One region of the Pseudomonas sp. AC355 genome, then DNA from elsewhere that is predicted to be linked to it. Evidence: predicted binding sites of a transcription regulator. Region 1 holds the regulator's gene; each other region holds the start of a gene.

Evidence for each region. The regulator FliA, encoded in region 1, starts transcription of late flagellar genes. The targets are predictions, from matches to a motif close to CTAAAGTTTNNNNNNNNNNNGCCGNTAA.
Region 2: ACZ0AI_RS05540 (methyl-accepting chemotaxis protein) is a predicted target of FliA. The motif match lies at 8,887-8,914, and genes of this name have one in related genera.
Region 3: ACZ0AI_RS01335 (flagellin) is a predicted target of FliA. The motif match lies at 4,160-4,187, and genes of this name have one in related genera.

Annotation. Positions count from the first base shown of each region.
Region 1 covers NZ_OZ409843.1:749,511-760,303, forward strand. Annotated here, with positions in the region: gene flhA (flagellar biosynthesis protein FlhA) at 1-1,211, shown strand, start outside; gene flhF (flagellar biosynthesis protein FlhF) at 1,227-2,534, shown strand; gene fleN (flagellar synthesis regulator FleN) at 2,622-3,461, shown strand; gene fliA (RNA polymerase sigma factor FliA) at 3,458-4,201, shown strand; gene ACZ0AI_RS03630 (chemotaxis response regulator CheY) at 4,355-4,729, shown strand; gene ACZ0AI_RS03635 (protein phosphatase CheZ) at 4,749-5,537, shown strand; gene ACZ0AI_RS03640 (chemotaxis protein CheA) at 5,549-7,762, shown strand; gene ACZ0AI_RS03645 (protein-glutamate methylesterase/protein-glutamine glutaminase) at 7,805-8,932, shown strand; gene ACZ0AI_RS03650 (flagellar motor protein) at 8,932-9,672, shown strand; gene motD (flagellar motor protein MotD) at 9,675-10,547, shown strand; gene ACZ0AI_RS03660 (ParA family protein) at 10,600-10,793, shown strand, end outside.
Region 2 covers NZ_OZ409843.1:1,166,301-1,177,093, reverse strand. Annotated here, with positions in the region: gene ACZ0AI_RS05590 (GlxA family transcriptional regulator) at 1-697, opposite strand, end outside; gene ACZ0AI_RS05585 (DNA topoisomerase IB) at 793-1,818, opposite strand; gene ACZ0AI_RS05580 (hypothetical protein) at 2,095-2,364, opposite strand; gene ACZ0AI_RS05575 (patatin-like phospholipase family protein) at 2,718-3,797, opposite strand; gene ACZ0AI_RS05570 (PepSY domain-containing protein) at 3,926-4,240, shown strand; gene ACZ0AI_RS05565 (PepSY domain-containing protein) at 4,276-4,554, shown strand; gene ACZ0AI_RS05560 (response regulator transcription factor) at 4,556-5,224, shown strand; gene ACZ0AI_RS05555 (sensor histidine kinase) at 5,221-6,543, shown strand; gene ACZ0AI_RS05550 (NADPH-dependent FMN reductase) at 6,692-7,288, opposite strand; gene ACZ0AI_RS05545 (Na+/H+ antiporter family protein) at 7,528-8,850, shown strand; gene ACZ0AI_RS05540 (methyl-accepting chemotaxis protein) at 8,967-10,649, shown strand; gene ACZ0AI_RS05535 (AI-2E family transporter) at 10,743-10,793, shown strand, end outside.
Region 3 covers NZ_OZ409843.1:254,992-265,784, reverse strand. Annotated here, with positions in the region: gene fliS (flagellar export chaperone FliS) at 1-380, opposite strand, end outside; gene fliS (flagellar export chaperone FliS) at 561-947, opposite strand; gene fliD (flagellar filament capping protein FliD) at 948-2,363, opposite strand; gene ACZ0AI_RS01340 (flagellar protein FlaG) at 2,433-2,795, opposite strand; gene ACZ0AI_RS01335 (flagellin) at 2,876-4,063, opposite strand; gene ACZ0AI_RS01330 (methyltransferase domain-containing protein) at 4,459-5,064, shown strand; gene ACZ0AI_RS01325 (TylF/MycF/NovP-related O-methyltransferase) at 5,385-6,116, opposite strand; gene ACZ0AI_RS01320 (glycosyltransferase) at 6,273-9,797, opposite strand; gene ACZ0AI_RS01315 (CDP-glycerol glycerophosphotransferase family protein) at 9,810-10,793, opposite strand, start outside.

The sequences.
Region 1 (10,793 bases):
TGCCCGGCATGCCGCACATGTCCTTCATCAGCTTGGGTCTGGTCGCCGCTGGCGCTGCCTACTGGATCGCCAACAAGCAGCGCAAGACCAAGGAAGTCGAAGTCCAGGAAGTACAGCGTCAGCAGGAGCTACTTCCCGCTCAGCGCGCTCAGGAAGTCAAGGAACTGGGCTGGGATGACGTGATGCCGGTCGACATGGTCGGCCTGGAAGTCGGTTACCGGCTGATTCCGCTGGTCGACCGCAACCAGGGCGGGCAGCTGCTGGCGCGGATCAAGGGCGTACGCAAGAAGCTCTCTCAGGAGATGGGCTTCCTGATGCCGTCCGTGCACATTCGCGACAACCTGGATCTGCAGCCTAACGCTTATCGCCTGACCTTGATGGGGGTCAGCGTCGCCGAGGCCGAGGTGTATCCGGATCGCGAGCTGGCGATCAACCCGGGCCAGGTGTTTGGCACCCTCAACGGCGTGGCCGCCAAAGATCCGGCGTTCGGTCTGGAAGCTGTGTGGATCGATCCAGGCCAGCGCGATCAGGCGCAGTCCCTTGGTTACACCGTGGTGGACGCCAGTACCGTAGTCGCCACCCACCTCAATCAGATTCTGCACAAGCATGCCCACGAGCTGCTAGGCCACGAAGAAGTCCAGCAATTGATGCAATTGTTGGCGAAAAGCTCGCCAAAACTGGCAGAAGAGCTGGTTCCTGGCCTGATCTCGCTGTCGACCCTGCTCAAGGTGCTGCAAGCACTGCTGCAGGAGCAGGTGCCGGTGCGCGACATCCGTACCATCGCCGAAGCCATCGCTAACGTCGCGCCACGGAGTCAAGATCCCGCCGCCATGGTTGCCGCAGTACGCGTCTCGCTGGCTCGCGCAATCGTGCAAAACATCGTGGGACTAGAGCCGGAGCTGCCTGTGATCACCCTTGAACCAAGGTTGGAACAGATATTGCTAAATAGTCTTCAGAAGGCCGGTCAAGGCTCCGAGGATGGCATCCTCCTGGAGCCTGGCATGGCCGAGAAGCTGCAACGTTCCCTGGTGGAAGCAGCGCAGCGTCAGGAGATGCTTGGCAAGCCGGTGATTCTGCTGGCGGCCGGGCCGGTTCGGGGAATGCTCTCGCGTTTCGCCCGGTTGGCCGTCCCGAGCATGCATGTTCTGGCGTACCAGGAAATTCCGGACAACAAGCAGGTCACCATCGTTGCGACGGTGGGGCAGAACTAATCGAGGGTACGGGCCATGCAGGTCAAACGCTTTTTTGCCGCCGATATGCGCCAAGCCATGAAGCTGGTTCGTGATGAGCTGGGCGCTGATGCGACCATCATCGGTAACCGCCGCGTGGCAGGTGGCGTGGAGTTGACGGCCGCACTCGATTATCAGGTTCAACCCGCTCCGGCGCGGCAACCGAATCCGGCCCTGGAGGCCGAGCTGCGCAAGACGCAGTCGCGCATCGCCTCCGCTCAGGCCGAGCTGAGCACCCGTGCGCAGCTCGATGCCGGTAAGGATCGTCAGCTGTTCGCCGAAGCGCCGAGCGTGGCACCAGCCGACAGCCTGGACGCCGTACTCGAGCGTCAGCAGAAGAAGCCGGCCTCGGCTTCGGTCGACCAGTCTGCCCTGGAATCCATGCGCTCCGAATTGCATGGCTTGCGTGAGCTGATCGAAATGCAGATGGGTTCCATGGCCTGGGGGCAGATGCAGAGCCGCCGCCCACAGCAGGCCGCCCTGTGGCGCCGCCTGCAGCGCATGGGTTTGCCGGCTGACCTGGCACGCACACTGCTTGAGCGCGTTGCCTCGCTGAGCGATCAACGCCAGGCCTGGCGTATGGTGCTGGCGCACCTGGCACACTCAATTCAGACGCCTAAGCAAGAGCCGATGGAGGAGGGCGGTGTGATCGCCCTGGTCGGCCCGGCTGGCATGGGCAAGACCACCACCCTGGCCAAGCTCGCGGCACGCTACGTACTCAAGTACGGCGCTGCGAATATCGCGCTGGTGAGTATGGACAGCTACCGCATCGGTGCTCAGGAGCAGCTCAAAACGCTGGGCCGTATCCTTGGCGTTTCCGTGACCCACGTTGATCCAGGTCAGTCATTGACTCAGGCGCTGGCGCCGTTGGTGCGCAAGCGAGTGGTTCTCATCGATACTGCTGGCCTGCCAGCCAACGACCCAGCGCTGCGTATGCAACTGGAGACCCTGGCAAGCCGAGGCATCAACGCCCGCAATTATCTGGTGCTGGCTGCAACCAGCCAGGCGCAAGTTCTCAAGGCGGCGTATCACAGTTACAAGCGCTGTGGGCTGGCCGGCTGCATTCTGAGTAAACTGGATGAGGCAACCAGCATGGGAGAGGTATTGGGTCTGGCTATTAGCCACCGTCTACCGGTAGCCTATCTGGCAGACGGCCCGCGAATTCCGGACGATGTACATGTGCCGCGCAGCCATCAGTTGGTCAGCCGTGCTGTAGGCCTGCAGGCTCCGGATGAACCGAGTGAGGATACGATGGCCGATATGTTTGCCGGGTTGTACCAAGACCCGGCACGACGCGCAGGATGATCATGCAGGTGTGGCGAAGCGCTGGCTGTGGTCGTTCCAGCAGCGCACAATGGCCATGTGGCTCTAAAGCGAAGTTAGACAAGGTGTATAGATAACATGGGTATGCATCCCGTACAGGTGATCGCGGTGACCGGCGGCAAGGGCGGCGTTGGCAAGACCAATGTGTCGGTGAATTTGTCGTTGGCGCTGGCGGATCTCGGTCGGCGCGTCATGCTCATGGATGCTGACCTGGGGCTGGCCAACGTCGATGTATTGCTCGGCCTGACGGCCAAGCGCACCCTGGCTGACGTCATCGACGGCCAGTGCGAGCTTCGCGATGTTGTCCTGCAGGGTCCGGGTGGCATTCGTGTCGTGCCGGCGGCCTCCGGTACTCAGAGCATGGTGCAGCTTACGCCCATGCAGCATGCCGGTCTGATCCAGGCTTTCAGTGATATCAGCGACAACCTCGATGTACTGATCGTGGACACCGCCGCGGGCATCGGCGACTCGGTGGTGAGCTTCGTACGTGCTGCGCAGGAAGTGCTGGTGGTGGTATGTGACGAGCCGACCTCGATCACCGACGCTTACGCGCTGATCAAGCTCCTCAATCGTGACCACGGCATGAACCGTTTTCGGGTGCTTGCCAATATGGCGCATAGCCCGCAAGAGGGCCGTAATCTGTTTGCTAAGCTGACCAAGGTGACCGACCGTTTTCTGGATGTTGCGCTGCAGTACGTGGGCGCAGTGCCTTATGACGAATCGGTACGCAAGGCCGTACAGAAACAGCGTGCGGTATATGAGGCGTTCCCTCGTTCGAAGTGCGCGCTGGCGTTCAAGGCGATTGCCCAGAAGGTTGATGCGTGGCCATTGCCGGCCAACCCGCGAGGCCACCTGGAATTTTTCGTTGAACGCCTGGTGCAACAACCGACTGCAGACACGGCTGTATGACGACAGCCTCTGGACTCCGTATGTACAGCAAGGCAACAGCACGAGATTCACAGCATCAGTTGATTGAGCGTTACGCGCCATTGGTCAAACGCATCGCCTACCACCTGTTGGCGCGTCTGCCTGCCAATGTGCAGGTGGACGACCTTATTCAGGCCGGCATGATTGGCCTGCTTGAGGCATCGCGTAAATACGACGCCGGTAAGGGCGCCAGTTTCGAGACGTTCGCGGGTATCCGTATCCGGGGTTCGATGCTTGATGAGGTGCGCAAGGGTGATTGGGCGCCGCGTTCGGTGCACCGCAACAGCCGGATGGTCAGCGACGCAATCCGAAAAATTGAAGCGAGAACGGGAAGAGACGCTAAAGATCAGGAGGTTGCTGCCGAACTCCAATTGAGTCTCGAAGATTACTACGGCATTCTTGGCGACACGTTGGGTAGCCGCCTGTTCAGTTTCGACGATCTGTTGCAAGAAGGCGAAAGCGGTGGGCTGCAGGAAGACACAAGCTCCTTGCTGCAAGGGCCTTCGCATGAACTGGAAGACAATCGTTTCCAGGCAGCGCTGGCCGACGCTATCAGCAATCTGCCGGAGCGTGAGCGGTTGGTGTTATCGCTGTATTACGACGAGGAGTTGAATCTCAAGGAAATCGGCGAGGTACTGGGGGTTAGTGAGTCGCGGGTCAGCCAATTACACAGTCAGTGTGCCGCGCGTTTACGCGCACGGTTAGTGGAATGGCGCGCATAAGGAATTAGCAGGGCGCTGGAAAAACACAGTGAACGCAGCAAAGCCGGGCGCAATAGTTTTGCGGCGTTCCGCCAGGCCGGTTTCACGATTTATAAGCGCTTCAGAATGCTGATGGCGTTTTAGGACTGTACGGAGGTCGACTTGGACAAGAACATGAAAATCCTCATCGTCGATGATTTCTCGACGATGCGCCGGATCATCAAGAATCTTTTGCGTGATTTGGGCTTTACCAATACGGCGGAAGCCGACGATGGCGTCACGGCCTTGCCGATGCTGCAAAGCGGCAGTTTTGACTTCCTAGTGACCGACTGGAACATGCCGGGCATGAGCGGAATCGATCTGCTGCGCGCGGTGCGTGCGGATGAACGCTTGAAGCAAATGCCAGTGTTGATGGTAACGGCAGAAGCCAAGCGTGATCAGATCATCGAGGCCGCTCAGGCTGGTGTGAACGGCTACGTGGTCAAGCCATTCACCGCCCAGGTGCTCAAGGAAAAGATCGAAAAAATCTTCGAGCGGGTCAACGGCTGATGTCTGCCGCGAGGTTGTTATGGAACACGAAGATTCTCAAGAGGCCGACCTCGAGTCGACTCTGAAAAGCAATGCCCGCCAACTGGTAAGCAGCCTCGAACAAGGCAACTTTGGCGAAGCGGTACAGCTGATCAATGAACTGAACAAGGCACGCGACCGTGGTCTTTACCACGAAGTCGGCAAGCTCACGCGTGAGCTGCACAACGCCATCGTCAATTTTCAGCTTGACCCTCGGGTGCCCCACGCCAATGAAGTCTCACAGATATCTGACGCGACGGAGCGGCTCAACTACGTCGTGACCATGACCGAGCGTGCGGCCAATCGCACCATGGATCTGGTCGAGCAGAGTGCACCACTGGTCAATGATTTGAGCAGCGAAGCCGATGCTCTGAGCGAAGATTGGGGGCGTTTCATGCGCCGTGAAATGGGCGCTGAGGCTTTCCGTGAGTTGGCCAAACGCATCGAGCTGTTTTTGGCGCGCAGCCAGCGTGACAACAGCAAACTGTCCGGGCACCTCAACGACATTTTGCTGGCGCAGGACTATCAGGATCTGACCGGGCAGGTGATCAAACGCGTCACCCAGTTGGTGACCGAGGTAGAGAGCAATCTGCTGAAACTGATGCTGATGGCCAGCCAGGTCGACCGTTTCGCCGGCATCGATCACGATCACAATGAATTACGTGTAGAGCAGAACAAACAAAAAAATACGTCCCATGGTGAAGGTCCACAGATTCATGCCGATAAGCGTGATGACGTCGCATCGAACCAGGACGACGTCGACGATTTGCTGTCCAGCCTGGGATTTTAGGAGCACGTCATATGAGCTTCGGCGCCGATGAAGAAATCCTCCAGGATTTCCTGGTAGAGGCCGGCGAGATTCTCGAGCTGTTGTCCGAGCAGTTGGTGGAGCTGGAAAGCCGCCCGGACGATATGAATCTGCTCAACGCGATTTTTCGGGGATTTCACACGGTAAAAGGCGGGGCAGGCTTCCTGCAGCTCAATGAGTTGGTGGAATGCTGCCATATTGCCGAGAACGTGTTCGACATCCTGCGTAAGGGTGAGCGTCGCGTCGACTCCGAGTTGATGGACGTAGTGCTCGAAGCGCTGGATGCCGTCAATGGCATGTTCACCGAAGTACGCGAGCGTGTTACGCCGACGCCGGCTTCTCCCGAGCTGCTGGCAGCGCTGGCACGACTCGCTGAGCCTGCTCCTGCCGCAGGGTCTGTTGCGGTTGCTGCAGCTATGCCTGTTGAATCAGTAGCCCAGGCCGCCCAAGCAGAGGCGGACATCACCGACAGTGAGTTCGCACAGCTCCTCGATGCTCTGGACGACGAACCACAACCGCAAGCGAGCGCTTCGGACGACGAAATCAGCGACGATGAATTCGAGTCGCTGCTCGATCAGTTGCATGGCAAAGGTCAGTTCGCGGCTTCGGCGACAGCCGCTGCCGAAACGGCCGCGCCTGTACCGGCCAGTGTCTCGAGCAGCGCCAATGGCGACGACATCACCGATGACGAATTCGAGGCTCTGCTCGATCAGTTACATGGCAAAGGCCAATTCGTCGCTGCTGCGGTAGAGGCGCCGGCACCGACGGCTCCTGCTGCGTCCGCCAGCTCTGCGGCGCAGAGCGATGAAATCACCGATGACGAGTTCGAGTCGCTGCTCGATCAGCTGCACGGCAAAGGTAAGTTTGTCGAACCAGCGGCGATCGCTGCTGTTGCCCCAGCTGCGGCGCCGAAACCTGTAGCCAAACCCGCTGTGCCGGTAGCAGCCAAGGCTGTACCAGCACCGGCGACCAAGGTCGAGCCTGCTAAAGCCGCTGCCGTAGCGCCGGCCGCTGCTCCAGCTCCTGCTCCAGCGAATGAAGCGGAAACCACCGTGCGGGTCGATACCGCGCGTCTGGACGAAATCATGAACATGGTCGGCGAGCTGGTGCTGGTGCGTAACCGCCTGGTGCGCCTGGGGCTCAACAGCGGCGACGAGGCCATGTCCAAGGCTGTGTCTAACCTCGATGTTGTGACCGCCGATCTGCAGACCTCGGTCATGAAGACCCGCATGCAGCCGATCAAGAAGGTCTTCGGGCGTTTCCCGCGCTTGGTTCGTGACCTGGCTCGGCAACTGAAAAAAGAGATCAACCTGGAACTGGTTGGTGAAGAGACGGATCTCGACAAGAACCTCGTCGAAGCCCTCGCCGATCCATTGGTTCACCTGGTGCGCAACGCGGTTGACCACGGCGTGGAAAGCCCGGAAGAGCGCGAGGCTGCCGGAAAGTCGCGTACCGGTCGCGTGGTGCTGTCTGCCGAGCAGGAAGGCGATCACATCCTGCTGATGATCACCGATGATGGCAAGGGCATGGACGCCGACGTGTTGCGCAGCAAAGCCGTAGAAAAGGGTTTGCTGGACAAGGACGCGGCCGACCGCCTGACCGATCTGGAATGCTACAACCTGATCTTCGCACCCGGCTTCTCGACCAAGACCGAGATTTCCGACGTGTCCGGCCGTGGCGTCGGCATGGACGTGGTGAAGACCAAGATTTCCCAGCTCAACGGCACGGTCAACGTGTTCTCGCAGAAAGGCCAGGGCTCGAAGATCGTCATCAAGGTGCCCCTGACCCTGGCAATCATGCCGACGCTGATGGTGATGCTCGGCAACCAGGCGTTTGCCTTCCCGCTGGTCAACGTCAACGAGATCTTCCACCTCGACCTGTCGCGCACCAACGTGGTCGACGGCCAGGAAGTGGTGATCGTGCGCGACAAGGCATTGCCGCTGTTCTATCTCAAGCGCTGGCTGGTCAGTAAGGCTGCCCACGAAGAGCAAGGCGAAGGCCATGTGGTGATTCTCACCGTCGGCAATCAGCGTATCGGCTTCGTCGTCGATCAACTGGTCGGCCAGGAAGAGGTGGTGATCAAGCCGTTGGGCAAGATGCTGCAAGGCACGCCTGGCATGTCGGGTGCGACCATCACCGGTGACGGGCGCATCGCCCTGATTCTCGACGTGCCAAGCATGCTCAAGCGCTACGCACGGCGTATCTGATTGTCCGCAGCACGGCCTCTGCCGTGCTGCTTAGGAGTGTTTATGGTTGTCAAGGTACTGGTGGTCGACGACTCCGGCTTCTTCCGCCGCAGGGTCTCGGAGATCCTCTCGTCCGATCCCAACATCACCGTGGTCGGCACGGCCACCAACGGACGTGAGGCCATCGATCAGGCGCTGGCACTCAAGCCGGACGTGATCACCATGGACTACGAGATGCCGTTAATGGACGGCATTACGGCCGTGCGCAGCATCATGCAGCGCTGTCCGACACCGGTATTGATGTTCTCCTCGCTCACCCACGAAGGCGCTCGGGTCACCCTGGATGCGCTGGATGCCGGGGCGGTGGATTTCCTGCCGAAGAACTTCGAGGACATCTCGCGCAACCCGGAGAAGGTCAAGCAACTGTTGTGCGAGAAGGTGCACAGCATTTCGCGCAGCAACCGCCGGGGGATCGGCGCGGCGTCCCTGACGCCGCCTGCCGGCGGTAGCCTGAGCCGACCTGCCAGCACTTCGAGCACACCTGCACCTGCCGCGCGGCCACAACCAAGCGTCAGCCATCCGCCGGCCGAGCGTCATTCGTCCGCCGCTAGCTCCGCGCCCAAGCGCAAGGCTTACAAGCTGGTAGCGATCGGTACCTCGACGGGTGGCCCGGTTGCCCTGCAGCGGGTTCTGACCCAGTTGCCAGCGAATTTCCCGACGCCAATCGTATTGATCCAGCACATGCCCGCAGCCTTCACCAAGGCCTTTGCCGAGCGTCTGGACAAACTCTGCAAGATCAACGTCAAGGAAGCCGAAGACGGCGATATCCTGCGCCCCGGGCTGGCCATTCTGGCACCAGGCGGCAAGCAGATGATGATCGACGGGCGCGGCACCATCCGCATCCTGCCCGGTGACGAGCGCCTGAATTACAAGCCTTGTGTGGATATCACCTTTGGCTCGGCGTCCAAGTCCTACAACGACAAGGTGCTGGCCGTGGTGCTCACCGGCATGGGCGCCGATGGTCGTGAAGGCGCTCGCTTGCTCAAACAGGGTGGCAGCCAGGTATGGGCGCAGGACGAAGCCAGTTGCGTGATCTATGGCATGCCCATGGCGATCGTGAAGGCGAATCTGGCGGACGCGGTGTACCCGTTGGATGACATCGGCCGGCATCTGGTCGAGGCCTGCCTCTGATGGATGTACTGAGCCTGATCGGTGTCATCCTGGCATTCGTCGCCATTCTTGGCGGCAATTACCTGGAAGGCGGTCATGTCTCGGCACTGCTCAACGGCCCGGCGGCGCTGATCGTGATCGGCGGCACGCTGGGAGCGGCCTTGCTGCAAACACCGGTCACCGTATTCAAGCGCGCCATGAGCATCCTGCGCTGGATTTTCTTTCCACCGCAGATCGATCTGTCCGGTGGCATCGATCGGGTAGTGAACTGGAGCATGACCGCGCGCAAGGAAGGTTTGCTCGGCCTCGAGGCTGTAGCTGACGGCGAAGCCGATCCCTACGCACGCAAGGGCCTGCAACTGCTGGTCGATGGCGCCGAGCCGGAAGCCATCCGTAGTATTCTCGAGGTTGACCTCTACACACAGGAAAGCCGCGACATACAGGCTGCCAAGTTCTTCGAGTGCATGGGCGGCTACGCGCCGACCATCGGCATCATCGGTGCGGTCATGGGGCTGATCCACGTGATGGGCAACCTGGCCGATCCGAGCCTGCTCGGTGGCGGGATCGCCGTCGCTTTCGTCGCCACCATCTACGGTGTGGCCATCGCCAACCTGCTGCTGTTGCCGATTGGCGCCAAGCTCAAGTCCGTGGCCATGCGCCAGTCGGCTTATCGGGAGATGTTGCTCGAAGGCATCCTGTCCATCGGAGAGGGTGAAAATCCGCGCTCCATCGAGTTGAAGCTGCAAGGCTTCATGAGCTGACCATGGCTCGCCGACGTCGTCACGAAGAGCATGAGAATCACGAGCGCTGGCTGGTGTCCTACGCGGACTTCATCACGCTGCTGTTCGCCTTCTTCGTGGTGATGTACTCGATTTCCTCGATCAACGAGGGCAAGTACAAGATCCTTTCGGAAACCCTGACCGGTGTATTCAACCAGCCGGATCGTTCGATCAAACCCATTCCCGTGGGCGATGAGAGGCCGCGTACCACCGAGCCGGATCGCTCGATGGTCGACGAAGAGTCAGCCCAGCAGATCGCCGCTTCTACACTGGAGAATATCGCCGACAGCATTCGTGATGCGTTCGGCGGGCTGCTGCAGAGCGATCAATTGAAGGTGCGCGGCAATGAGCTGTGGATCGAGATCGAGTTGAGCTCCGGTCTGCTGTTTCCCAGTGGCGATGCGCTGCCGAACGATATGGCTTTCGAGATCATCGAGAAGATTGCCAAAATCCTGGCGCCCTACGGCAACCCCGTGCATGTGGAAGGTTTTACCGATAACCAGCCGATCAGAACTGCGCAGTTTCCGACCAACTGGGAGCTGTCTACTGCACGCGCTGCCAGCATCGTGCGGATGCTGGCCATGGATGGCGTCGACCCGTCACGCATGGCCGCCGTAGGCTATGGCGAGTTCCAGCCAGTAGCCGACAACGCCACGGCAGAGGGCCGGGCACGCAACCGTCGGGTGGTACTGGTGGTCTCGCGCAATCTCGATGTGCGGCGTAGTGTAAGTGGTGTGGGTAGTGCCAATGCCCAGCCTGACACGGCTCTGCAGCGGGCTGGCACGCAACCTGCTTCAGCGCCTGCAGTACAGGCTCCAGCAAATGGGGCCGTCAATTCCCCGTCGCCTGCCCAATGAAGTGGGCACTCAGTCTCGGCCAGGCGCAGCCTGTTCCGGGAGGATGAAGAGTATGAGAGTTTGGGCTGTAGCCAATCAGAAAGGCGGTGTGGGTAAAACCACCTCGTCCATCGCCCTGGCAGGTTTACTGGCGGATGCTGGCAAGCGTGTGGTGGTGGTCGATCTCGACCCGCATGGCTCGATGACCAGCTATTTCGGTCACGATCCCGATAGCCTGGAGCGCAGCGTCTTCGACCTCTTCCAGCA
Region 2 (10,793 bases), 420 kb from region 1:
GCAATTCGGCAAGCCGGGGCGTACGGCTGGGTTCGGGGGCGAGCAGGGCGCTGAACTGTGCCTGGCCGCCGGGGCGGCGCAGGAACATCACCAGGCGTCGCGCCACGGCCAGCGCCATGCTGCGGCCGAGGTCGGCCTCCACCAGCGCCAGGGCCAGGTCGATACCGGCCGTCACACCGGCGGAGGTGAACAGGTGGTTGCTGCCACTGGCGCTGGCGGGGTCGTAGGTATGCAGGCAGTTGCTGTCGACGCGCAATTTATCGTGTTGGCGCAGGGTGTCGATGTCGGCCCAGTGGGTGGTCACGCGCTGGCCGTCAAGCAGGCCGGTGCGGGCGAGGATCAAAGCGCCCGAGCAGACCGAGCCCAGCCTGCGTATATGCGGCTCGGCGTCGCGCAGCCAGTTCAGCAGGGGTTGGTTTTCACACTGTGCGGTTTCACCGATACCGCCGGGAATCAGCAGGGTGTCCAGGCTGGCGGGGTCACAGTCCGCCCACGCGGCGTCTGCCACTACGCGCATGCCTGAAGAGCTGCGCACGGCGCCTGCCTGCTCAGCGAGCATCAGCAAGCGATAGGCGTCGCCCAACCCCTGGCGATTGCGCTCAGCGTTGGCGGAGGCGAACACCTGCAAGGGGCCGACTACATCCAGACTCATGAAGTCGGTGTAGATCAACGCGGCGATGCATCTGCTTTCGTCCATGGCAATCCCTCAGGGAAGATGGACGAAGTGTGCGCGGGCGAGAAGGTGGCGGCAATGACATTATTCCCACAGATCTCGCCACTTCGAAGATGGGCTCAGGCCGTTGGGATCTTTTCCAGAAAGCGCATCAGCAGGCTTTCTTCGGAGCGCAACCCTTTACGTGCTGCTGCCAGGCGCAAATCGGCCAGCTCACCGGCATGGAAGGCGTCTATCAGGGCGGGGTGGATATAGCACTTGCGGCACACCGCCGGGGTGTTGCGCAGCTCCTCAGCAACCTGTTTGACCATCGCCACCACATGCTTCTTGGCCGAGTTCTCGGGCTGCCACTCCAGTTCACGCAACAGCGTCAGGGCCAGAGCGCTTCCTGCCCAGGTGCGGTAATCCTTGGCGGTGAAATCGGCTCCCGTCAGCTCGCGCAGGTAGTTGTTGATGTCGCTGGAGGTAACGGTGTGGCGTTCGCCATTCGCGTCCAGATACTGGAACAGGTGCTGCCCTGGCAGCTCCAGGCAGCGCCGGATGATGCGCGCCAGGCGCCGGTCGCTGACCTCCACTTCGTGCTCGATTCCGCTCTTGCCGCGGAAGTGGAAGCGTATGGCGCTGCCCTGCACCTCGACGTGGCGGTTTCGCAGCGTCGTCAGGCCGTAGGAGCGGTTCTCTTTGGCATAGCGCACATTGCCGATGCGGATCAGCGTGTTGTCGAGCAAGGTAATGACCGTGGCCATTACCTTTTCGCGGCCGTGTTCGGGCAGCAGCAAGTGTTGTTCCACCGTCTGGCGCAATTTCGGCAGGGCTTTACCGAATAGCAGCAGGTTGGCGTACTTGTCGGTGTCGCGGACTTCGCGCCAGCGCGGGTGGTAGCGGTATTGCTTGCGACCACGTGCATCGCGGCCGGTGGCCTGCAGGTGGCCCTTGGAGTCCGGACAGATCCACACGTCGACGTAGGCGGGTGGAATGGCCAGCGCGTTGATGCGAGCGATCTGCTCGGCATCGCGAATGCGTTCACCGCCAGGTTCGAAGTAGCAGAACTTGCCGCGCAGCTTGCGCCGAGTGATGCCAGGGCCGCTGTCATCGACGTAGTGCAGATCACTGGGTAGTTCGGGGATCAACGGCGAGTCGCTCATCGACGGCACTCCAATACGGTAATGGAGGCGCCAACCAAGAGGTAAGCGACGCAATGCGTCATCGGAAACCGCTGTACTTCAACGACGTAATGCATGCCGGCCAGCTCGTTGCGATGGATAAATACTTAGCCAGCCGAATATGATCGGAAGTTCAGTGTTTCCGAATGCGGTGAACCGGAAAATAAAACAGGGGAGGGATGTTTCAGTACCGAGACAAGTTGCCGCACCAGAGGTGCGGCAACTTTCATGACATAGTGAAAGTGAGCGACTACCGCTCTATTCCGGCATGCTCCACGGCGCGAGGTTAAAGCCTTTGCTGCTCAACTCGTCGCGGGATTTTTTCAGGGCCTTGGCCAGCTCCTGTGGGTCGCTGTAAATGCTGCTGGTGAGTTGCGTACGATCGATCAGGCGAGTGCTGGTGCGGTCTACGACCGTAAGGCTCAGCACGCCGGTGCCATCCTGAGGGGCCCAGGCTACACAGTGAAAAGGTTGAAAGGCACGATCGGCAATCAGCAGTGCATCATTGAAACGCAGCGAAGCGTTCATGGGGTCGGTTCTCCGAGGTTTTCCCAGTGACTCATAGTGTCAGCGAGCTTGTTAACGCTGACGTTCATAGCTGTTGATGTTTCGATGAGCCCTGCAAGTCACATCCGAATCAATTAATTTTTCAAAAAACCGAAAATTAAATTGTGAAGTTGACGAGCATCAAAGTTTTCAAGGGTTAGGACACTCATTGCGTTACCAACCATTGAAACGACACCAACAGTTAATAGGAAAATAACCTGAGTATTCGGTTCCGTTTGGTTCCGTGTTTTTTATCAATAATGGCAAGCGTTTAACGGCAGTAGGCGAGCTGCTGCCAGTTTTCCGACGTTTACGTCGTGAAACGCTGCCGGGATCTACAGTGGCTGCAGGCGATCAGCCAGGCTGCCTGCCTCTAGCAGCTCGAGAAACTCATCACCCAGGCGCTGGCTTTCGTCCATTGCCAGGCGCCAATATCGCTCGCGCCCGGCGTCATCACCGAGAAAACGGCTGAAATCCTTGCGATCCGGCAGCTTGCCGTAGGGCAGACGTGCCAGGTACTCGCGCGACGGAGCGAGGAGCAGGACATTCTGCAGGCGTGTGGCATCACCGCGACGCCAGGGCATGCCCTTGTCGAACCAGCCGGGAATGATGCGATCAGTAAAATGCGGGTACAACACGATGTCATCACCGCTGTACGGCAGATCCAGGTGGTAGTCGAGCAAGCCGCCATCTCGATAGGTGCCCGGGCCCACGCCGGGGATGTCGCGTACGCCCTGCATCACGAAAGGGATCGAACCTGACGCCAGTAGCGCATGGCGCAGGTTGCCGACATCCAGCGGTAGGCAGCGCGAAGGAAAGTCGGTAAGTGGATGCAGGGGCGGCGCAAGGCGCGCGTCGTGCAGTATCACCCGTTCGAAGTGACGGGCCAGTCGAGAGCGACCCAGGATGTTGCTACCCATCACTGACGAGAGTCCCAGTCCTAGGGCGCGCCTGCCATCTTCGGCAAGCCGACCGTGGCTTTTCACCACCACGATATTGAGCCGATAGTGGGCATTGTCGAGCACCGTGGCATCCTGCTGCTGCAGCAGCTCATCGAGCATCTGCTTACATCGCTGAGACACCTCGAGCATGCTCACGCCCTTGGTGAAGCGCATGCCGGTGTACAGCTCGCCCAGGCGTCGCAATGCCGCCGCGGGCTCTGGCAGGCAGGCACTGGCGAAGCGCCAGGAACCAATCGAGGCGCCGATCAGTGAGCGTTCCCGCGGTGCGCGCGCCAGCCAGTCGCCGAACAAGGCGATATCCAGCCCCTGGATGCCGAGTGCCTTGGGGCCACCAGCCGCACCGGGCAGGGTACCGACATCCGCCGGCTGCAGATTACGTTCGCGAATGCGTGCCAGGGCACGGCGGCCAGCCTTGAGGGTAAGGGCGGGGTACTTGATCTGAATGGCGCTCATGCGGGGCTCCAGTTGCGAGCGGCCAGTATAGAGGCCGGAGGTATGCAGGTCTGTGGAGCAATTCAGTTTGAGTTAAGTCGCCTCCCTTAATCTGAACACCGTCGAAACAGATCACCAAGGAGTTAACCGTGAAGAAATTGACTGCATTGTTCGCCGCTGCCGCTGCCGCCCTGACCGCCACCGCCGGTATCGCCCAGGCCCGTGACCTGGGCCCGGACGAGGCGCTGAAGTTGCGTGACGCCGGTACCATCCAGTCCTTCGAAAAACTCAATGAGGCTGCCCGTGCCGCACATCCGGGCGGTAAACTGGAGGACACCGAACTCGAGGAAGAATATGGTCGCTACCTCTATCAGGTAGAAGTACGTGACGCCCAGAACCGCAAATGGGATGTCGAACTCGATGCGACCAATGGCACCATCCTCAAGAACCATCAGGATGATTGATGAAAGGCAACCCGGTTTTACGCTTCATTTCCATCATGCTGCTGGTGACGCTGACCTGCGCCGCCAGCGCGCGTGACCTCGATCAGGACGAGGCGCGGGATCTGCGCTTGAGTGGCGTGATCCTGCCTCTCGACCAGTTGATGCGTGAGGCGCTGCAGCGTTATCCCGGCGCGACTCTGCTCGAGGCCGAGCTGGAGGAGGAGGACGATGTCTTCGTTTACGAAGTGGAACTGCTGACCCGCGAGGGCGTGGTTCGCGAGTTGGAACTGGACGCCCACGACGGGCGGATTCTGAAGGATGAGGTAGACGACTGACATGCGCCTGTTGCTGGTGGAAGACCACGTTCCTCTTGCTGATGAGTTGATCGCCTCGCTGACCCGCCAGGGTTACGCGGTGGACTGGCTGGCCGATGGCCGCGATGCCGTGTACCAAGGCGCCAGCGAGCCCTATGACCTGATCATTCTCGACCTCGGTTTGCCCGGCAAACCGGGGCTCGAGGTGTTGCAGGAATGGCGTAAGGGTGGCCTCGCTACCCCGGTGCTGGTGCTCACCGCCCGCGGCTCGTGGGCGGAGCGTATCGAAGGGCTGAAGGTCGGTGCCGACGATTACCTGACCAAACCGTTTCACCCTGAAGAGCTGCAGTTGCGCATCCAGGCGCTGCTACGTCGTGCCCGCGGTTTGGCCAATCAGCCGCAACTGCAAGCTGCCGGCTTGCATCTGGATGAAGGCCGGCAATGCGTCAGCCGTGGCGAGCAGGAGATCGAGCTGACCGCTGCAGAGTTTCGTCTGCTGCGCTACTTCATGATGCACGCCGGGCAGATTCTCTCCAAAAGCCACCTGGCCGAACACCTCTACGATGGTGAAACCGAGCGTGACTCCAACGTCATCGAGGTTCACGTCAATCACCTGCGCCGCAAGCTCGGCCGCGAAGTGATCGAAACCCGTCGTGGCCAGGGCTACCGGTTCTGCGGTAGCGCAGCTTGAGGTCGATTCAGCGACGTCTGAGTCTCGGCCTGATCAGCGTACTGTTGATCATAGGCCTGCTACTGGCACAGACCTGCCTGTGGCTATTCGACAACAGCCTGCGCCGCTACATGCAGTCGGGGCTCGAGGAGGAGGCTCAATCGTTACTGATTGCCCTGGTACGCGGCCCTTCCGGTATCCAGCTGGATGAATCGCGGCTCAGTGCAGCCTTTCAGCGACCATACTCCGGGCTTTATTTCCGTATCGACTTTGCCGACAAGAGCTGGCGTTCACGCTCATTGTGGGACAGCGAACTGCAGCCCTCGGATATCGATGGCCTGCAGCCCGAGCTACAGGACGGGCCACAGGGACAATTGCTGGTCGCCTACCGCGGCGAGTACCGACGCTTTGGTCAACAACTGACCATCTCCGTGGCACGCGATTACACGCCTGTTCTGGAAAGTTTTCGGCGCGTACAGCGCATCGGCCTTGGCCTGGGCCTGGGTAGCCTGGCGCTGATTCTGTTATTGCAACGCATCGCCGTCAGCCGAGCTCTGCGCCCACTGGAGCAGACCCGGGTGCAGATCGCCCAGCTGCAGCAAGGCCAGCGTTCGGAACTGGATGAGCGGGTACCCGAGGAACTCGAGCCCCTGGTCGAGCAGATCAACCATCTGCTCGCCCACACCGAAGACACCCTGAAACGCTCGCGCAACGCCCTCGGCAACCTCGGCCATGCCCTGAAAACGCCGCTGGCGGTATTGGTCAATCTGGCCTCGCGGGACGAACTGCGTGCTCATCCAGAGCTGCGCGACAACCTGATCGAACACCTGCAGCAGATCGAACAGCGTATCGCCCGCGAATTGGGCCGTGCCCGGTTGGCCGGCGAAGCCTTGCCCGGTGCGCATTTCGATTGCAAGGAAGAGTTGCCGGGACTGTTCGCCACCCTGGGCATGATCCACGACAGCGGCCTGGAGTTGAGTTGGCAGACGTCGCCGCCGGATTTGCGCCTGCCACGCGACCGCGAGGATTTACTGGAGCTGCTCGGCAACCTGCTGGATAACGCCTGCAAGTGGGCGGACAGCCAGGTGCGCCTGCAGATCGTACAGACGGGCGATGCTTATGTGCTGAGTGTCGATGACGATGGCCCAGGGATCGAAAGCGAGCGCCGCGAGGATGTGCTGAGCCGGGGCATTCGCCTGGATGAGCAGACCGCTGGGCATGGTTTGGGCTTGGGCATCGTGCGCGATATCGTCGACGCCTGGGGCGGCACGATATCGCTGCATGACAGTGATCTGGACGGCCTCTGCGTCAGGATCGAGCTGCCGCTGCGCGGCCGTTGATCTGTAGCCTGCTACTGAGCGCCGTAACGAGAGTTTCCCCGGATTTCGCTTCACTCTACCCAGGCTACAGGGCCGCGGATCGCTGCTAACGTTTTGATCCCCGTCTTGCCGGAGGCATCCATACAGTCGATGAATGCCTCGCTGTTGCTTACATGCCGTTGGTGAACGCCGGATCGCTCAGGTCGATATTGGCGCGAACCGGCTTCAGCGCTTCACCGTACTGAGCAAGGATGTCCAGGGTGTAGTCGATACGCGCGCGAATGCGGCTGTCGTCTTCGCTGGCCGGCTGCTCGTCATTGAGCACCTTGGTCACCTGGCGGATGATCAGGTGCTCCGGTAGGTAGTTCACGCGGCAGTTCTTGTAGCTCGAGCTGCGCAGCTCGGCGATCGGGCTACCGCCGCCAATACCCGACGATACACCCACCAGCAGACCCGGCTTGTGGGCCAGCTCGGCCTTGCTGGCATAGATGAAGAAATTCTTGATCGCCGGCCCGGCCATGCCGTTCCACTCGGGGGCGATCACCACCACCGCATCGGCACTTTTCAGGCGCTGGCTGTAATCCGGCCACGTGCCTTTGTCTTCGGCAGGCCACAGGGGCAGGGGGCCGGTGCCCAGATCGATGACCTGGCTCAGCTCAGCGCTGGTCTTGCCCAGGGCAATCAGACGCTGACGTAGAAAATGGGCGACTTTTGCGGATTGGCTATCAGGGCGGCTTGAACCTGAGACCAGAACGATATCGAGCATGTGGATCCTCCATGGGTAAAAGGCGTGAGGCTAACGCCCGCTATCGCAAGCGCAAAGGACGTTTGTGCTATTTGCTTAGAACCGTTCTTGAGTAGGCCGTGTGAATCTGACCGTAACGCCTGCGCCGATTTTTGACACCTAGGTCAGCTTCCGGCAGAGTGCGACGCTTTTTGTGGCCTGCCGCCCCTGGCGGCCACCCCAATGGGCCGTGGCTTGCGCGGCGATTCCAGGAGCCATTCATGAACGCAGTTATCGCCGCCGTCGGCATCATGCTGATTCTCAGCCTTTGTCGGGTGCATGTGGTGGTGGCGCTGATCGTTGGTGCGCTGGCTGGCGGGATGATCGGCGGCCTGGGCATCGAAGGCTCGCTGGCGGCGTTCAACAAGGGCTTGGGTGGTGGTGCCACCGTGGCGCTTTCCTATGCCTTGCTCGGTGCCTTCGCCGTGGCCATTGCCAAATCCGGGCTGGCCCATGCCCTGGCCGACAAGGCGCTGGTGCTGGTCGGCCGTCAGGATGCACGCGGTGGCGGTGGCGGTTCGCTGAAGTGGATGCTGGTGGGGCTACTGCTGGTGGTAGCGATCTCCTCGCAGAATATCCTGCCGATCCACATCGCCTTCATCCCCTTGCTGGTACCGCCGCTGCTTTACGTCATCACTCGGTTGCAGATTGATCGGCGGCTGATCGCCTGCGTGATCACCTTCGGACTGGTTACGCCTTATATGTTTCTGCCAGTAGGCTTTGGCAGTATTTTTCTCAACGAGATTCTGATGGCCAACGTAGCTCGCAGCGGCGCGGATGTCAGTGGCGTGAACGTCAGCCATGCCATGCTGATTCCCGCCTTGGGGATGTTCACAGGCCTGCTGCTGGCACTGTACAGCTATCGCGGCAAGCGCCATTACGACCTGGCGATGGTCGAACGCACAGAGCGTGTAGGCGTTGCCTACAGCGCACGCAGCCTGCTGGTGGCTGGCGTTGCGGTGGTTGTCGCCTTCGCCGCTCAGTTGTGGCTCGACTCCATGATCATCGGTGCACTGCTCGGTTTTGTGGTGTTCTCCGCCTCGGGAATCGTGCGGTGGAAGGAAACCGATGACCTGTTCACTGAAGGCATGAAGATGATGGCGATGATTGGTTTCATCATGATCGCTGCTTCGGGCTTCGCCGAGGTCATGCGCGAGACCGGCGAAGTCAAGGGGCTGGTCGATGCCAGTGCCCAGTGGATTGGCGACAGCAAGGGGCTGGGTGTGCTGGTGATGCTGCTGGTCGGCCTGTTGGTGACCATGGGTATCGGTTCTTCATTCTCCACGGTGCCCATCATCGCAGCGATCTTCGTGCCGCTGTGCATGGCGCTGGGCTTCAGCCCACTGGCCACCGTCGCCATAGTCGGGACTGCGGGGGCTCTGGGCGATGCCGGGTCGCCTGCTTCTGACTCGACCCTGGGGCCTACCTCCGGCTTGAACGTGGACGGCCAGCACAACCATATTTGGGACACCGTGGTGCCCACCTTCCTGCACTACAACCTGCCATTGATGGTGTTTGGCTGGGTGGCTGCGATGGTGCTGTAGCACGACAGGCGCAGTTTCCGCGTGGCTGCTCGCGAACTTAAGGTTTGCCGGCGCCTGCCGATGACGTGAGTAGAAGCCTTTCCCGTTGGCTTCGCCTGGCCACAAGGAAAATAACAATGCGCCTGACCTTGAAGTCCAAAGTCGTGCTGTTGGCACTGGTTCCCGTTCTGCTGTTCGCCCTGGTGCTCAGTGGCGCTGCCGCCAAAGTGCTATATGGCCTGGCTGAGGAGGAAGTCGCCGAGACCCGCGAGCGCCTGCTGGATGAAAAGCGCAACGAACTGCAGAACTACAGTTCGATTGCCCTCGGTGCCGTACAGAGCCTCTATGAAGCTGCTCCCAACGGCGACCTGGCCAGCCGCGCGCAAGCTATCGCTATCCTGTCGAAGATCAAATACGGCAAGGACGGCTATTTCTTCGGTCACGACTCCAACGTCGTCAGGTTGTTTCGCAGCGACAGCCCAGTGGATGTCGGCAAGAGCCTCACTGACCGGCGGGACGTCAATGGTGTCTACGTCAACCGTGAGTTGGTGCGTGTCGCCAAGGACAACAGTTACTACGTCAATTATTCCTCACCGCTGCCTAGCAACGAATCGATCCAGGTGCCCAAACTCGCCTACAGCTATTACTTGCCGAAATGGGATATGGCGCTCGGCACGGCGATCAATCTGGACGGCGTTGAGGCGCAGATCGCTGCTGTGCGTGAGGGTATTGATCAGCGAGTGAGCACCATCATCACCAGTATCCTGGTGATCGCTGTGGTGCTGCTGGTGGTCTTCGGGGTGGTCGGCGCGATTCTCGCCAACACCTTCCTGCGTCCGCTGCAGCAGATCAAGGCCAATCTCGACGATATCGCGGCCGGGGACGGGGATTTGACTCGTCGCCTGCCGGTAACCAGCCGTGATGAGCTGGGTGAGTTGGCCGGTTCGTTCAACCGTTTCGTCGACAAGGTGCACGGCCTGGTACGGCAGATCGCCGACATGACCGGACAACTGACCGAATTGGTCGGTCAGGTTGCCGCCCAGGCGCAGCGCTCCGAGCAGGCCATGGAGCGCCAGCGTCATGAGACGGATCAGGTAGCCACGGCGATCAACGAGATGTCCGCTGCGGCTCACGAAGTGGCGAAGAGTGCCCAAGGGGCTGCGGAAGCTGCCCAGCAGACTGATCGCGAAGGTCAGGCGGCCAAACAGGTGGTCGACGGCAGCATTGCCCGCATTCATTCCTTGGTTGGCGACATTCGCGGTAGCGGCACGTCACTCGATAACCTGCAAAAGGACGTTCACTCCATCGTCAGCGTGCTCGACGTGATCCGCTCGATCGCCGAGCAGACCAACCTGCTGGCCCTCAACGCGGCCATCGAGGCAGCACGTGCCGGCGAGGCTGGCCGTGGTTTCGCCGTGGTTGCCGATGAGGTGCGAGCGCTGGCCAGCCGCACCCAGCAAAGTACCCAGGAGATTCAGGGCATGATCGACCGCCTGCAGAGCGGCACCCGGGATGCGGTTAATGCCATGCGCCAGTCCAGCGATGCCGGCGACATCACCAGTGAACAGGCCAACAAAGCGGGTGCCTCGCTTGATGCCATCGCCGGGCTGATCGGTACCATCAATGCCATGAACGCGCAGATCGCCAGCGCCGCCGAGGAGCAGACCGCAGTCGCCGAAGAGATCAACCGCAGCGTGCATCAGATCGCCGGCGCGGTGGACAGTGTCGCCGACGAAACCCGCCAGGGCGCGCAGACGGCACGCAGCCTGGCGCAGCTGGGGCAGGGCCTGGAGCAACTGGTACGTCAGTTCAGAATCTGAGCCTTGCGGGCAGGGATGCCCTTCTGGAGAAGTTTCTCGCACTTTGTCCGGACCACAGCAGACTAACGGGCATACCCCTTCTGTGATCCGACCATGCCCACTACCTCCCTCGAAAAGAAAACCTTCATCCTGCTGCTCGTCCTC
Region 3 (10,793 bases), 490 kb from region 1:
CACTGGGCGATTGCGTCCCAACCGGTTTTCACATTACGCAGCAGACCGGCAACTTCATCAAGCGGCTCGACGCTATTCTTCAGGTTAGCCTCAAGCAGACGACGGGTCATGTAGTCGTACAGGTTATCCAGATTCTCGGCCAGTTCGCCACCCTGCTCCAGGTTCAAGCCGGCACGCAGACCACCGATGATGCCGATGGCCTTGCCTATCAGTTCGCCTTTCATTGCGAACTGCTCACGCTCCATTGCACCACGCGCCTGAGCCAAACGAGTCAAACCACCCTCCATCAACATCTGAATCAGACGATGCGGGCTAGCATCGACAGCCTGAGCCTGAGTGTTGACGTTTTGATACTGACGCATAGCGGCCATGGCGTTCATGCTGAATGTACTCCAGTGTACAGCGGGAATACTCAATGTATCGGCATGGCGGGCGTGAGCTTTAGCGGGGATTAATCATTATTACCGTCGAAATAATCGAGCGCGCATATTGCAGTCGACCACTTGGGCATAGATGCGGGCACACCCTTAGACAAGGCGTGATGGCTCGTCCTATAGCGGTCAGCTCGCCGTCGGCTCAACTTCTGGGCCAATCGCTTTCCAGGCATCACGAATCTGCGACAACAAAGCCTGCACTTCCTCGAGCCGGCGCGGAGTGTCATCCAGCGCCACACCCACCAGACGGCGATTGATATAGTCGTAGAGGTTATCCAGGTTCTGGGCCAGTTCGCCCCCGAGCTCCTTGTCCAAGCTGGACTGCAGTACAGCGATGATGGAGATGGTGGCGCTTACCGCCTCGCCACGCAAACCTGGATTGGCCTGCTGCTGCGCCAGCTGGGCAAGAGAGACACGCTCGATGGCACCATCCAGTAACAACTGCACTGCTTGGTAGGGAGTGACCTGCTGGCTGGTCTTGACGCTCTTGTAGGTATCGATAGGCGTATTCATTTATCTACTCTTCTTCACGACACCAGGGAGGTTGGAAAGGGCGCTCTCTAATTGACTACTGGTACCATTTAGCTGGCCCACCAGCGAGTCCATCGCATAGAACTGGGAGAGCAGACGCTGCTGCATCTTGTCGACGCGCAGGTTCAGATCATCAGTCTGCTTCTTGATATCGCTGCGAGTAGACTCAAGCGCCTGCATCCGCTGTGAGAGAATGCCACCTGTCTGACTGTAACCCGCAACTTGCCCATCGAGACGCTTCATCAAACCGGTATCACCCAAGAAGAACGAACCAACAGCATCGAAGTCCCCCTTCATGGCTGTATCGAGCTTGGTGTCATCAATTTTCAAGGTGCCGTTTTTCTGAGTGGTAATCCCCAAGTCCGCCAAGACCTTGAACGCACCGGTACCGGTTGGATTGACCAGCTCGTTGCGCACACCACTGAGCAGGTTGCGAATCGTCGAGTCGCCGACAAGCCCGCCAACTAGAGGTGTCCCGTCTTCCCCCACCTTGGTAACCCGGGTCAAATCATTGGTCGTGGTGATCAGCTTGTTGTAGGCGTCCACGAACTTTTTGATGCCCGCCTTGACGCCCGCGCCGTCCTCACCGACCTTGAGCGTCAAGGGTTTGTCATCGGTCTTGCCGACCAGCTCAAAAGAGACATCAGCTATAGCGCCCTTGACCGAGTTGGTCGGGCTGCTCAAAGCCAGGCCGTCCACAGAGAACTGAGCATTGGTCGCTTGGACGATGTAGCCCGCGCCCTGAGTATCGGCGGGATCAAGCTTAGTCCGACCATCAACGCTAAGCGCGGCGAGGTCACCGCTTCCGGACACGATGACATCCTTGCCATTTCCCGTTTCGTTGCCGCTGAACACAAGTCGAGACTTGCCAGTGGCAGGGTCGTTGATGGTGCTGACGCTTACACCCTTGCCCTTGAGCGCAGTATTGAGCTGATCACGGATGCTATTCAGATCGGAGCCAGCAGCGATTGTCACATCGACCGCAGTCCCGCTCTCACCGATCTTGACACTCAGAGTCTGCTCGTCATCGCCACTCTTGAACGTGGCGCCCAAAGCCTGGGTTGCGACCTTGCTGGCCGTGGCCAAGCTTTTGACCTCAATCTCATAGGAACCAGGCGAAGCCGTCTTGCCGGCGGTAGCCGTCAGGGCGCTGGTATTGGACGAGGTAGCAGTACGTTTCTCGAACAGGGTCGCGCTATTGAGATCTTTGAGCGCGGTCTGGAATTCGCCCAGCGCGCTGTTGAGCTGACCCAGTCCGGACAGCTTGGTGGTGGTCGAGCTCGAGAGGCGGGCGAGCTGTGCTTCCTTAGGCGCTTTTTCGGCATTTACCATGGCGGTTACTAGCTCGCCGATGGGTAGCCCCGAGTTGATGCCAGTCGTAATACCGCTAACAGCCATAATTCCCCCTCGTCACCATATTGGCGCTCGTCCATTCACCCCATTCGGGCATTCAAGAAGCGAGCCATTTCAGGCTTCGGCCTTGAACAATAAGCTACGAACCTCTTCAAGGTTCTCGGCCAGTCGAAGGGCCTCCTCAGATGGCAACTGGCGAATAACCTCGCCAGAAGCACCGTCGGTCACTTTGACCACAACCCGACCGCTAGAGTCATCGACGCTGAAATTCAAATCACGACGAATGTTTTGCACGAAACTCTGGATCGACGTGACGGCCTCGTCCACCTGCTCGTACATCCGACCAGTATCTTCAACGGCCGCAGCACTCGACGACTGCTCATCGGCTTTTCCAGCCGAAGTCGCGCTAACCGCTGGCGCAGATAATCCAGCTGGCTTGGCCAAGACTGGAGACAAACTATTTATTGCGATGTCCATTTCTTTTACCTCGCAAGGCAAAACGGGGAGAAGCGCTATGCACTTCCCCCCGGAGTTTAAAGCAGCCTAGCCGATTTGGCTTACTGCAGGAGGCTGAGCACCGCCTGCGGCAGCTGGTTGGCCTGAGACAGGATCGCAGTACCGGCCTGTTGCAGGATCTGATTCTTGGTCAGGTTCGCAGTTTCTGCCGCGAAGTCCGTATCCTGAATCCGACCACGTGCAGCCGAAACGTTCTCTGCGATGTTCTGCAGGTTACCGATGGTGTTCTCGAAGCGGTTCTGCACAGCACCGAGTTCAGCTCGCTGCGAGTCGATCGCTTGGATCGCCTGGTCGATTACGATGACCGCCTTCTGCGAACCTTGAACATCGGTGATATCGATGTCGTCTACCAGGTTACCGGTGGTGACCTCAGCGATGCTGATATCAGTTCCAGTAGCACTCTTGGCTGCGGAAACTGTAGCGCCCGAAGCGAAAGAGAAGGCCTGGATATTGCCGTCGACTGAACCTGACCCGGCAGCAGAAACCAGTTCGATATCACCAGAGTCATTTACGAAAGCACCCACACCGATGTTGGCGTCGTTGATAACTGTCGCCAGTGCTTGTACCTGCTGAGCAGCTGTCGCGCCACTTGCAAAGGTAGTGCTGAAGGTTCTCTCTTCGCCACCAACCATGGTCACCTTGATGGCCATCGCACCGGAGGCTGCCGCAGTGCTGCCTGCCACAGAGGCGGCAGTGATCGAACCAGAGCTGAAAGTACCTTTCAGCGACTCGGTGCTCATCTCGTCGATCTTGACGCTGATGGTTTCGTTCGCCGCACTACCTACCTGGAAGGTGGTGGTCTCGAAAGAGCCATCCAGCAACTTCTTGCCACCAAAGGTGGTGGTGTTGGAGATACGGTTCAGCTCTTTCTTCAGTTCATTAACTTCAGAGTTCAGTGCCTTGCGCTCTTCGGTGCTGTTCGAGCCGTTGGCCGATTGCAGCGACAGGTCACGCATACGCTGCAGAATACTGGTCGACTGCTGCAGGGCGCCTTCAGCGGTTTGCGCCATGGAGATGCCGTCGTTGGAGTTCTTCACCGCAACGTTCAGACCATTGATCTGACTGCTCAGACGGTTGGATATCTGCAGGCCGGCAGCATCGTCTTTGGCGCTGTTGATTTTCGAGCCAGTCGACAGGCGCTGCAAAGAGGTGTTGAGCGCGTTGGACGAAGTATTCAGATTGCGCTGAGTGTTGAGGGACGCAATGTTGGTATTGACTGTCAAAGCCATGATGGATGTCCTCCGTAGTGACCTAGCTTGTTTGCCTGAGCTTGCGAATCGGGCCCTGCATTTCTCAGGCAGCCATTGAGTTCGCGTTCGTATTGCTTATCGGCCTGAGGGATCGGAGCTTTAGGGCCAGGCCAAAATTTTTTTCCCAGTGACACTCAGACCGCCAAAAATCACGCTGTCCCAAGACGTCGTTAAACTTATCGACCCACGCGAAAATTTCTTGAGCCTCAGCCATTCGAGCCGTGAGCGAGACCGCTGGCAAAGTCGGAGTCCTTGCGCCGAAACCGCGATTACACTTGGCGACAGCTTAATGATGCACCTATGATCTGCCCGATCCGTCATCGCCAACAGCCCGGCGGCGACCGAAACTCTGCGCTCAATTCTTTAGGGATAACATGGCAATCTACTCAGAATTCATGGCCGAGCTGAAAGATCAATTTAAGGATTTCGGCTATACATGGACAAAATCCAAAGAGATGTCGTGCGATTGGATACTTGAGCGACTGCCCGCGGGCACCGGCGTCGACGTTGGCGGGACAAGCTATTTGGTGAAAAAAGCTCAGGAAATGGGCCGTGACATTACCTATTACGACTATTTCCCACCTTCTGACCTAGCAATAGGAAAGCATATCACTGCCGACATGAGTGAATTTGCGGAGCACTTCCTACCGAAGAGTCTAGACTTCATCACCACACGCCATACGCTTGAGCATTCATTAAACCCGCTGTTCCAGCTCTGGCAGTACAACAGGACACTCAAGGACGATGGGGTGCTATTGGTAATAGTGCCGCAGCACAGTACAAAGTGGGTATGGTTCTACTCCCACTTCAACTGCCTCCCGCTGGAAAACTGGTTGATGCTTTTCCATCGGGCGGGCTTTTCGATTAAACGGGCGACAGCGGGCTCGTGGTGGTCAGAGAACCCGGAGTATATTGAATACCGCTTCATGCTAGAGGTAGAAAGTCGTAGGCTCAGACTCGACAATCCACCTGAAAAATGATGAGGGATGCAGATAGCTGTCGCAAACACCACTCAGATAAGGCTGTACGGACACCGCACAGAAAAACTGAGCCGCACCCACGGATGGGCATATTTGTGCTGGAGTAACGTGCCCCATAGGCCAGTACACGATCAAAGGGACGTAGTGGGCGGTCGCTGTGCTAGATAAGCGGCGGTGCGAACGGGTGCGAAAAGCGTACTGCCATGCGCCTTAATGAGGATCAAAGGTCGCGATCCATTCAGGCCATAAAAATCAACTTGATGATTTAAAAGAACTTTTCTAATTCGCCCCCCCCAGTCAGTACAACTGCCTAAAAGGCATCAGTCGAATTTCACGCCAATTCGGCCAGTGTAATCGGTATAGCAGAGCAGCGGACGCTTTTTCGTAGCAGAAAAGTACTCGTCAGTCGCCTGTTTGGATCCGGTGAAATGGCCGTAATCGTCGATGATCACTGAGCCACCAATGACGATCCGAGGATAGAGAACTTCAAGTTCCTTTTTGGTGGATTCATACCAGTCTGTATCAAGGCGGAGAACACATATTTTTTCAGGGACATTGTGTTTCTCATCCAGGGTTTTCAGCACATCGCCCTCAACAAAAATAATATTATCGCCGAGCAGCCCCGCCTTAATGAAGTTATCTTTAACTTCATCTATGGAGGAATAATACATCTCGTTGTGCGTATCACGCTGTTTACTGCTAAAGACGTCTAAGACTTTTTCGCCATTGGAAAAATACTTGTCTGCATCAGTCGGCTCGGTCATACCTTTGAAGGTATCGAACATGTAAACCTTACGTGGAAAATTATGCAGTTTAAACATAGCCGCCGCGAGAATTGCATTACCACCACGCCAGACACCACACTCAACGAAGTCACCTTCAAGATTGCGCTCGATTGCGTGCTTGCATGCCATCAATGTCGCCCACAGGCGCTGATAAGACACCAGCGTCAACCCATTTTTCATGATGTAGGTGACGATCTCTTGTTCTTCCTGACTGAGTTCAACTGGCATTTTCACTTGTTTGGCTTCGCTTGCTTGAGTATCGCTCATTTTATATTCCAGTTAATCGCCTGATCACAAGAAGGGTGGCCCAATCTCACACTGCTGTCTGATCATGAGCATAGCGCTGTGGCTATCTAAGGGCTGGGATGTGCATCTTAATGTCGCCCACTTGGCAACCCTGATTTTCCCAACAAATTCGGAACATCAATCGGGTGTCCAGGCGCCGAGCCAGGCTGTCAGGTTTTCACCACACAGCATCCAGTCCCGCTGCACCACCCTGCGCAACTCATCACCTGCCTGCGCACAGGCATCTAGGTCGGCTAGGTGCATGCGTATGGCATCCACCCAATCGCGGAAACGGTTCTTGACCCGAGTGACAGGCAAAGCGTCTTGATAACAGCGCACATCACTGCAGATCACTGGGAAACCGCAAGCCCCGTACTCCAGCAGGCGCAGGTTACTTTTGCACTCGTTGAACAGGTTTTGCTCTACAGGCGCCAAGGCCAGGTCAAGATTCAGGCTCGCCAAGGCCTGCGGGTAACGACTAATTTCGACCCCTGCATGCAACTCCTTCATATAGGGCCGCAGTTTGTCAGGGCACATGCCGAAAAATACCCAATCGACCTCATCTGCCAGCTCACTGACTACGTCAGCGATCATTTCTAGGTCGCCGGTATGGCTCGAGCCCCCAGCCCAGCCTACACGCGGTCGCGCAGAAACCCGGCGCTTGCTTTGCAAACCACCCCACCATTGCACGGGCAGACGGTTTTCGATCACTCGAATATCCGTATGTAAATCCGCGAACGCCTCTGCCAGAGGCTCAGTGGAGACAACAAACCGATCGACATAGGCCAGACCGCGACGCAATGACTTAAGAATGTCCTTCGGCATATGCTGGCGGTGGGCATTCTTCAGCGGCAGGTTGGGCAGGTAATCGTCAAGCTCATAGACTTTGAAGGCGTTGGAAAAAACCTGCACCCGGCGCATCGCCTCCAGTCGAGTCTCGCCAATCTGACGCTGCAATAGCACCACATCGGGCTCGTAGCGTTCCAGGTCCGCCACATGCAACAAGCCCACCGACAAGGCACCGTCGACTAAGCCCGCCTGCTTCATCGCCGAGAACGGCTGGATAACCCGGTAGTTGCCGCACCCGTAGAGATCAGCCGGGTGCGCAAGAATAGTCGGAACAGGCCGCCAGGCCTGCAACGGCCGCCAGGCCAATTGAGGATCGGCCAGCTTGAACCCTTGCTCGGCTTGCAGAGAAAGGCCAGCATTGTAGGAAGGATCGCGAGCCAGAATGGGCAGCCAACGAGCGTACATCGCATCTTCCTGCGCGTTGCTGGCGGGAAGCGAGGCTTGGCCGTCCATCAGCAGCTGCGCACGCGGAGTCCACACGTTGAGGTAACCGGCCTGTCGAGCCTTCAGACAAAGATCGACATCGACCCAACGCTCTAACAAGGGCTCCAGATCAAATCCACCCAGCTCGACAAACAACTCCCGGCGGATCATCAGGCACTCGCCGCTGAGTGCAGAGTAGTTCTGTTCTACCTGCAACCGCTGCATATACCCTGCATCGTCAAGTTCGAGTCCTTCGAAGGCCTTGCCCGCCGGGCCACGCAATCCCAGCAAGAGACCAGCATGATGGATAAGACCGTCTGCAGACAGCAACTTGGCTCCCACCGCACCCACCTCTGGACGCAGAGCATGGTTCAGCAGTTGTACAAGCCAGTCACCGGCTACTATGCCGGCACCGACATCCAGCCATAGCAATATCTCGCCCTGTAGGTAATCCATCGCCGCATTACCGGCCAATGGTCGAGATGTTCCCGCTGCAAAATGCAGCACACGGATGCGCTCCTTGCCAATCTGCTCGATGGCCTGCAACCAGTCGAGTGTGCCCTGCTGCTCGCTCCCCAAATCCAGCAAGAGCAGCTCGTAGTGTGGATACGTGGTGTTCTCTAGCAGCGTTTCCACGCAGCGCTGCAGGCGCCCCAACTGATCAGTAAAGGGGATCAGAATACTCACCAATGGCTGCTGACCATGGGCATAATCCAGCTGATAACGCCCCGCCTGCCGTGAGGCGACGCTGGGCTGCTGATACCCCCGAGTACGAAGGTGGCGCTCGATCACTTCTCGCTCCTGCGGGCTGTCCCGTAGAGCGAACGCATCTGCGGCCAGTAACGGCTCGCTGACATGGCCCAAACCACTTAGGCCGCGCTGCTCAATCAGCCGTAGGATGTATTCCAGCTCAAACGCCTCGTCGAACTGCGTATTGAAGCCGCCCAAAGCCAGCAACTCATCCCGACGAAACAGCCAATGACGCGCCGTACTGGCAGGAAAACTCAGCAACAGATCAAGGTTGAAATCAGGCCGCAGGGCAACACCCAGCTCGCCATCACTGCCCCGCACCAACTCATCACCATAGAGAGCGATGCAGGCTTCATTTCCAATCAACTCCAGGGCCGTCATTAGCAAACCACTGCTGGTGAAAGTAACACCGCTGTTAACCAACAGGCACCAGTGCACGGGCCACTCTTGTATGACGCGATTGAGCGTTTCGACCGCAGCGACTGAGTCGGTTGGAATAATCGTAATCGAGCGGCCAGGCAAGGAGGACAGGCCCGCCATCGAGACGATCTGGACGTCGATATTGCGGTAGATATTGGTCTCTTCGAGGCTGACGACGCTGCGTTCCAGCGCCTGCGTATCACCGCTACGATCCAGCAAGAACACGCCAAAACGCGGGCCGCCGCCATGGGATTGCAGGCGCTGCTCGATCAATGGCATCTGTTCTGCCGAGGGCTTGCGCGCAGCGAGCCAGGCACTCAGTGACGTACCACTCTGCCCGGCCGCTTTGTAAATCGCTGCGAGTATGTCCAGGGGTTTGAACACACGCGTTTTCAGCCGAGTGATAGGCGCCACCTGAACCATTCGCGTCTTGCTGCCACTGCGGTACCAACCGAGGTCGCGAATACCCTGCCGAAAATCCTCGTGCCCCTTGTCACCGACGCCAGGCTTGTCACGACCCAGCTGACTGAACTGATCACGTGATACGCGAAAGTCTGTCAGTGGGCGAGCGAGCATGGCCAAATGACCGCGCTTGAACAGCTTTACATATAGTGCGAGGTCGGCGACCCAGGTCACCCGCACGCCATTAAGTACCGAAAGCTCATCACCGAAATCGAGCAGATCGCTGCGGCGACAGAGCACGGTGCTAGGTTCGCCAATAAAGTTGATTGTGTGGTCGGCGAGAAAGGAGATTAGGTCTTCCCCGTTGATGACGACATCGTCTCGAAAGGGATACACCGTCGCCAGCGTGTCGGGCAACGGATTACCTTCCTCATCCACACGGCGCCGGCGCGAGCTGGCGATAGCAACTCCCGGATCGGCCTGCATAACAGCGACCAATGAGGCGATACAGTCAGAGTGCAGCATGTCGTCGTCGTGCAAAATCTTGACGTACTCACCGCTGGCCAGCGCGACTGCACGCGCGGTGCTTCGGGTTTCCCACAACCGCCTCTCATTGCGTTGATACTGGATGGGAAAGTCAGCAGATGACCGGAATGCATCGACAACTTCCTGCACCTCATCCGTGCGGGCATCGTCGCAAATGATCAACTCAATCGGTCGATACGTTTGCAGCTGCAGGCTCTCGAGCGCCTCTGCCAGGTAAAGGCCCTTATAAGCAGGCATGACGACGCTGACCAGCGGACACCCGGCGTTGCTCATGTTCTCTGCCACTTACTGCCCCTTTGCCGTTAATGCCTTCAAGCGCTCAACCACTCGCGCGGAATTACGGTCGTCATGAAAGGTGAAAAATAGTTTCTTGGTGATCCGATAATGAGCGCTTGCCGCCTGCCGCGGACAACTCAGCTCTTGCTCCAGAGCGTTCAATAGCCCTTGAAAATCTTTACGAACAGGGCCGGGAAATGCCAATTCCATGTCATATAACAGGCCGTTTTGCCGCGCCTGATAGTGCTCAAGGTCATAGGCGAAGCTAAATACCGGCTTATCGATGTACATCGCGTCGATGTATACCGACGAATAGTCCGTGATGATCATGTCAGATTCACGCAACACAGGTGCGATCTCGCTGATCGTGGTATGGCCCAAATCAATGATCGACTCACCATCGACATAGCGCTCCATATTGAACAGGCGGTCGCTGTTGCGAAAATAGTGCATGCGAAAGCCCAGCACCGCGTTATGCCTGCGAAGCAGTTCTTTCAAGCGCGCAATCTCACTCTCTTCAAACTGGTAGCACTCGGAGCCTTGGATATCGGTCTCCCGATAAGTCGGGGCGTAGGTGATCAGGCGTTGGCCTTTTTTCAGGCACCGTATCGTTTCCACCTCATCTCGCAGGAAGTCCGGCAGGTTGCACTCGGCGGTGCGTAGAAAGTCGTTGCGAGGTAAGCCGGTTATCCAGACATTCTGATAATCAATCGGATGGAAAATCGCCGCCATCGCATAGCTGTCGATATCCGAGGAACTCACCAAGCCGCTGTAGAAAGTCCGCTCCTTACGGCGGAAGGCATCGCGATCCCCATGCTGTCGCTGCTCGGCGTTGGCTAGAGCGAACAGACGCTTCAAAGGAATTCCGTGCCACAGGTTGATGACAATGCGCCGACTCAGGCTAGGACGAGGGAAGTTACGTGAGCCGTCTGCCCAACGCAGGACTAAGTCCATAGCAATGGAGTTGGTCAGTAGGAGTACGCCGCAGCGCGC